Regions from separate parts of the Exiguobacterium sp. KKBO11 genome, predicted to be linked through region 2. Evidence: a T-box and tRNA genes for the amino acid it is inferred to sense, from the RefSeq annotation. Region 2 holds a T-box; the other holds one or more tRNA genes.

Region 1 (3,369 bases), 720 kb from region 2:
GGCATTCCTGGATCGTTTCCGAAGACTTTCATCGCGAGGAGTTGTGTTTCCGGAGCGACCCCTTTGATACCACCGTTTGCTTCATCGCCGTTTGCTCCGACCGTACCCGCGACGTGCATCCCGTGCATTGATGCGCCCGCACCTAAATCACGGATTTCGCTATCGTGATCGGCATAGTTATAGCCGTACGGTACTTTTTCCGTGAAGTACTTTCCTTTTAAGCCTTTTGTTTCTTTCGCACTATCGACTTTCGAAGAAGTCAAATCAATCTTCGTTTCTGGGCTCAAGACCATGTCCTTATGCGATGGATCGATTCCCGTATCGATGACGGCAACGATTGTTCCTTCCCCTTTAAAACCATAGTCCTGCCATGTTTCCTTCGCATTGACCATGTCCTTGCTGTAAAGCATGTCTGGCTTGGCACCTTTAGCAACTTCCGGACGCGCGTATTCATGGGCGATATGTACGCTCTTGACTCCGCTCAGTTGTTTGATGTCTTCGATGTCGCCGAACTTGACTTCACCACTGAATCCGTTGATGACGGTCGTGAAGCTTTCCTTATATGTAACGGGAATCGCCTTTTTAGCGATGGCTGACTTGACTGATTTTTGAACGTTGACGAGGCGATCTTTGATCGACTCTTTTTCGGCATTGCTCAATGTGCTATACCGCTTGTTTTGAGCCTGGGCGATTTGAATCGCCGGTTTCTCTTCCATCTCGATGACGACACGGACTTTATCCGATTGTTTGTAGTTCTTCTCTTGCCCCGATTTCTTCAAAGAGAGCGCTTGCGGTTTTTGACCCGTTGCTTTGTCTTGCGACGACAGTGCACCTTGCGCACTGACTAGATTGGAAGACGTCATTAAGACGGCTGCCATAAGTGCAATCTTCTTCTTCATGCGTTCGTTTTCCCCTTTTCTGTAAAACCATAGTAGTACTACTAATAAAACAGTTAAACGAAAATTCTGTATATTTAGTTTAATGAATTTAATGGAAATAAACAATTTATATTTGCCTATTTTTTTAATTTATTTGTTTTACATGACATTTTATATTTTTAAGGAATTAAACTGGGAGTAAAATAAAAACTCCTCGAAGCCTCGAGGAGTTAGATGTTTGGTATTGGTGGAGACTATCGGGATCGAACCGACGACCTTTTGGCTGCCAGCCAAACGCTCTCCCAGCTGAGCTAAGCCCCCATGAATTATCTTTAGTATACGTATCACTAACTGCTTTATCAATATAAAAATAACGCTTTCATAAAAAAGAATTCCTTCCAAAAATCGTCGGAAGGAATTCACGATTCATTTATTCAATTCACGCATCAAATCCGCCTGTCGTTCAAGCTCTGCCTGTTGCTCGAGGATCAGGACCTTTTTGTACGTCCGCGCAGAAATCAAGATGCTGATCTCATAGAGAACGAACAATGGCACCGAGATCATCAAGTGTGACGTCACGTCCGGCGGTGCGATCAATGCCGCAACGACGAACAGCGCAAAGTACGCATATTTCCGATTCTTTCGCATGAAATATGGCGTCACGAGACCCAGACGTGTCAGGAACATCGTCACGACCGGCAATTGGAAAAGAAGACCGAACGGCATCGTCAACCGGATTAAGAAACTGAAGTAGTTCTCCACTCCGATGACTTGTTCGATTCCGAGCTCTTTCCCGAGATCCGTTGAGACTTCAAGCAAGAAGGGAAGCAACCAGAAATACGAGAAGGCTACGCCAGCCAAAAACAGAAAGAAGATGACCGGAATATACGTCAATGTCGCTTTTTGCTCCTTGTCATAAAGTCCTGGTCGGACGAATGCCCAGAGTTGATACATCCAGAACGGTGACGCTAAAATCAGCGCAATAATGAACGCAAGATTCAAATACAACATTAAAGGATCGGCGACGTTGAAGGCATTCAAACCGATACCGAGCTCTTTTAAGTCTGCTTGCAAGAAGCGGACGAGCGGTCGGACGAGCGGAAATGCGACAGCGAACAGGACGACGACGATGATAAGCGACCAGACGATCCGCTTTCGCAGTTCGTCAAGGTGCGACGTCATGCTTTGCTCTTGATCAACCGTCATGATTCAATCACTTCTCTTTCGGTTCGTCCTTTTTATCGTCGTCCATGATGCCGTTCGTGGCATTCTTGAACTCTTTCAATGTCTGACCAGCAGCACGTCCGAATTCTGGTAACTTCTTCGGTCCAAAGATGATCAACGCGACGACCGCGATCAATCCGATGCTCGCAGGTCCGATACCTAGTGTGAGCGGAATAAGGTTTTCCATTATGATTTCACTCCTTCAGCTGATTGCGAATAATGCTTCATGAAATAAACTAACGACTGCAACTCGATCGATAAATCAATGTGATGGACCCGGACGCTCGCTGGCACGTTCAACCGCGCTGGCGTAAAGTTCAGGATGCCTGTCACACCATACTCGACTAACTCATCCGCTACTGACTGCGCGAACTGGGATGGAACCGTCAAGATGGCAACATCGACCTGATTCGCTTCGATTTGTTCTTTCATGTCCGAAACATGATAGATTGGAACGTCATGCGTCGTTGTTCCGACCTTCTCTTCGTCCGCATCAAACGCAACGACTATCCGAGTACTATTATTCTTTAAAAAGTTATAATTTGCAAACGCTGTTCCGAGATGACCGACCCCGATTAAGGCAACATTCGTCACCTCATCTTGATTCAAGGTTTTGCGGAAAAACGTTAAGAGATGTTGAACGTTGTATCCATACCCCTTCTTCCCTAATGCCCCAAAGTAGGAAAAATCGCGACGAATCGTTGCTGAATCAACCTTCACCGCCTCGCTTAACTCAGCAGAAGAGACGCGGAGCTTGCCTGAATTGTATAAACTTTGGATGAAGCGATAATATAGCGGCAACCGTTTTGCTGTCGCTTGTGGAATTTTTGTGTCTGGTCCATTCATCCTGCAGTTCCCCCTTCGGCCACATCCATCGTGGCACCCAAATCTTTGCAAAAAGCTTTCTACTCTCCTTGATTGTAAACCACTTCACATAGAGTCACAAATAATATATTCCGCAGGACCTCGCGCTTTTGTTCGTGATAGACTAAAGGGTGGAAGGATGGATGGAAATGATACTCTTACAAGTCAACCAACTCTCGAAATCATTCGGCGTCGAGCCGATTTTAGAAAATATCAAATTGGAAGTACAAGAGCGCGACCGCATTGCGCTCGTCGGACGAAACGGTGCCGGTAAATCGACCTTGCTCAAAATCATTGCTGGCGAACTCAGTCATGACTCAGGCGACATCATGAAAGGCAAGGATGTCAAAATCGGTTATCTCGCGCAAGACAGTGGTCTCGAATCGAATGAGACGATCTGGAA
Region 2 (3,369 bases):
CGAAGTGTGAGAAGTCGAAACGAAGTCGATCTGGAGAAACGAGTGATCCCGCTTGGTTGACGTGTGTTCCGAGCGTATCTTTCAATGCTTTATGAAGCAAGTGTGTTGCCGTATGGTTTTTCGTGACGGCTTTACGCTCTGCTGCTTCGACTGTTGCAACGACGTCTGCAGCTTCCGTTGCGATCCCTGTACGAACGATGACCGTATGCAAGTTTTGACCGTTCGGCGCTTTTTGAACATCTTTGACATCAAGAACGAAGTCTTTGCCTTCGATTGTTCCTGTATCCGCGACTTCACCACCACTTTCAGCGTAGAACGGTGTGATGTCGAGAATGACTTGTGCTTCTTCACCAGCAGCGACTTCTGTGACTCGTTCTCCATCATGCAACAATGCGATGATTTTCGCATCCGCCTTAAGGTCGGTATAGCCGACGAACGTACTTTTATCTTTTAGCGTCGAGAGGACTTCCGATTGCTGCTGCATCGAACCACTCTCTTCACGCGCTGCACGTGCCCGCTGACGTTGTGCATCCATCGCTAGTTTGAAGCCTTCTTCATCAACAGACATCTGATGATCTTCCGCATACTCGACTGTCAATTCGAGTGGGAAACCATACGTGTCATACAGACGGAACGCATCTTCACCACTGATGACATGCTCACCGTTTGCCTTAGACGTCTGAGCGACCGTGTTCAAGATTGCAAGACCGTCATGCAGTGTCTCATGGAAACGTTCTTCTTCGTTTTTGATGACGCGTTTGATGAAGTCCGCTTTTTCTGGCACTTGTGGGTAGAAGTCGACCATGACGTTTCCGACCGTATCGACGAGTTCATACATGAACGGACGCTCGATTCCAAGCATCTTCGCATAACGAACCGCACGGCGTAGTAAACGACGAAGGACATATCCACGACCTTCATTCGAAGGAAGCGCACCGTCACCGATCGCGAATGATACGGTACGGATGTGGTCTGCGATAACCTTGAATGCTACATCCAGTTTTGAATCGTCACGGTAGATTTTACCGCTGATTTCTTCTGTCTTATGAATGATCGGCATGAACAGATCCGTATCGAAGTTCGTCGGCACGTCCTGCATGACACATGCCATCCGTTCGAGTCCCATCCCTGTATCGATGTTTTTACGCGGAAGTTCCGTGTAGTTGCCGTGTCCATCGTGGTTATACTGACTGAAAACGATATTCCAAATCTCGAGATAGCGTTCGTTTTCGCCGCCTGGATAAAGTTCTGAATCGTTCGGATCGTCTCCAAAAGCAGGTCCACGATCGAAGAAGATTTCCGTGTTCGGACCAGATGGACCTTCACCGATTTCCCAGAAGTTATCTTCAAGTGGAATGATCCGCTCAGCCGGTACGCCGAGTTCAAGCCAGATTTGACGCGCTGCGTCATCTTCCGGGTGAATCGTGACCGAGAGACGTTCTGGGTCAAGACCGTACCAGTCATCACTCGTCAAGAGTTCCCAGCCCCATTTGATCGCATCTTCACGGAAGTAATCACCGACAGAGAAGTTTCCGAGCATCTCGAAAAACGTATGGTGACGTGCTGTTTTCCCGACGTTTTCGATATCGTTCGTCCGGATTGATTTTTGTGCGTTAACGATACGTGGATTATCAGGAATGACACGACCATCGAAATACTTCTTGAGTGTCGCAACCCCTGAGTTGATCCACAAGAGCGATGGATCCTCGACCGGTACGAGTGAAGCACTCGGTTCGATCGCATGCCCTTTGCTTTGGAAGAAATCAAGATACATCTGACGGATTTGTGCACCCGTTAATGGTTTTAGAGCTTTCATGAACAGTTACCCCCATTGGTTTTATTTGGACGCAAAAAAGCGATGTCTTCATCCCTGAAAAGGGACGAAAGCATCGCTTCCGTGGTACCACCCTCGTTCGTAAGCAATCCATTGCTTACCTCGAACATCTGATAACGGGGATGACCCGCAGGTGTTTACACCCGACTCCGGAAGGAGCTTCAAAGGGACTCGAGAAAGTGATTGCAGCAGACTCACTTCTCTCTGGACTCGAGTTTTCCTTTTACTTATCTTCCATCAACGTGTTACGTCCATTCATCTATCGTGATTATTACCTATCGTACAGCATCCGTCAAGTCTTTGTCACCCCACCGAGTCGTTCAATCAATCGTGTTCGGCGCCGTGGCTCCTCTTCTTGCGACGCTTTATGAAACGCTCGTGGATCGCCGAACAATAATAAACTCGACTTCGCACGGGTGACCGCCGTATAAATCAAGTTTCGGGAATGCTTGAATGCTCCCGTGAAATAGACCGGCATCAAGACGATCGGAAACTCGGACCCTTGTGCCTTGTGAATCGTAATCGCGTAGGCATGCGTGAATTGATCCCAGTCACTCCGGTTGTACTCGACTTCCGTCTGGTCGAAGCGGGCGATGATCTTATCCACCTTGTCGACGTTTTCTTTGGCGAAGAAGATATTGACGATTTCGCCGATATCTCCGTTATAGACGTTCTCTTCCGCATTGTTGACGAGCTGAAGAATCTTGTCCCCGGTCCGGTAAATCCGGGTGCCTTGTTTGACTTCGCGTTTTTTCGGTTCCTCCGGATTGTAGACGCGTTGCAAGGCGACATTCAGTTCGTCGATTCCGACCTGACCACGGTAAGTCGGTGCCAAAACCTGAACATCGAATTTCGAATACCCTTTTGCAAGTGCTTTTTCCGCGAAGGCTGAGATGCCGCGTAACGTCTCTTGCGGAGACGCGGTGTAAAAGCGACGATCCGCAAGTGGTGATAACAAATCAGCTGACGTCGTCCGGTTCTTCAAATCGTGCGCGAGCCGTAAAATCGAAGAATCTTCCGCTTGGCGATGGACGACGTTCAAACGAACGACGGGAATCCCTTCCGTATCCATCAAATCTGCCAGCACCTGCCCAGGACCGACGGATGGTAACTGATCGCGGTCACCGACGAACAAGATTTTCATGCCGTTCGGCACAGCACGGAGCAGACTCGATAACAAGTAGATATCAATCATCGACGACTCATCGATGATCAGTACTTTCCCCGTGATCGGCTGATCTTCATTTAGCTGAAAGTTCGTTCCGTCATACTTCAATAGACGATGAATCGTCATCGCTGGGACGTCCGTTGCTTCCGATAGACGTTTAGCGGCGCGTCCGGTCGGTGCGACCAGAACATACGGATAGACATCCCCCGTCTTGACGCGACTTTTCTCAAGCGGCCAATCATGAATTTCTTGCAGGGCATGTAAAATTCCCTTGATGACGGTCGTCTTACCGGTACCGGGTCCACCTGTCAGAACCATTAACGGTGCTTTGACCGCTAACTCGATCGCTTCCCGCTGTTGCGCCGCA

The links. The T-box of region 2 lies ahead of alaS (alanine--tRNA ligase). A T-box ahead of a tRNA ligase gene usually reads a tRNA of that ligase, here a tRNA-Ala.
Region 1: it has a tRNA-Ala gene. The T-box ahead of alaS (alanine--tRNA ligase) is inferred to sense a tRNA for this amino acid. The anticodon was not compared.

Annotation. Positions count from the first base shown of each region.
Region 1 is NZ_LUCU01000011.1:9,570-12,938, reverse strand. It holds gene AYO36_RS00360 (S8 family serine peptidase) at 1-899, opposite strand, end outside; tRNA gene AYO36_RS00355 (tRNA-Ala) at 1,124-1,199, opposite strand; gene tatC (twin-arginine translocase subunit TatC) at 1,305-2,084, opposite strand; gene AYO36_RS00345 (twin-arginine translocase TatA/TatE family subunit) at 2,092-2,289, opposite strand; gene AYO36_RS00340 (redox-sensing transcriptional repressor Rex) at 2,289-2,948, opposite strand; gene AYO36_RS00335 (ATP-binding cassette domain-containing protein) at 3,116-3,369, shown strand, end outside.
Region 2 is NZ_LUCU01000011.1:730,055-733,423, reverse strand. It holds gene alaS (alanine--tRNA ligase) at 1-1,816, opposite strand, end outside; T-box leader at 1,874-2,084, opposite strand; gene recD2 (SF1B family DNA helicase RecD2) at 2,127-3,369, opposite strand, start outside.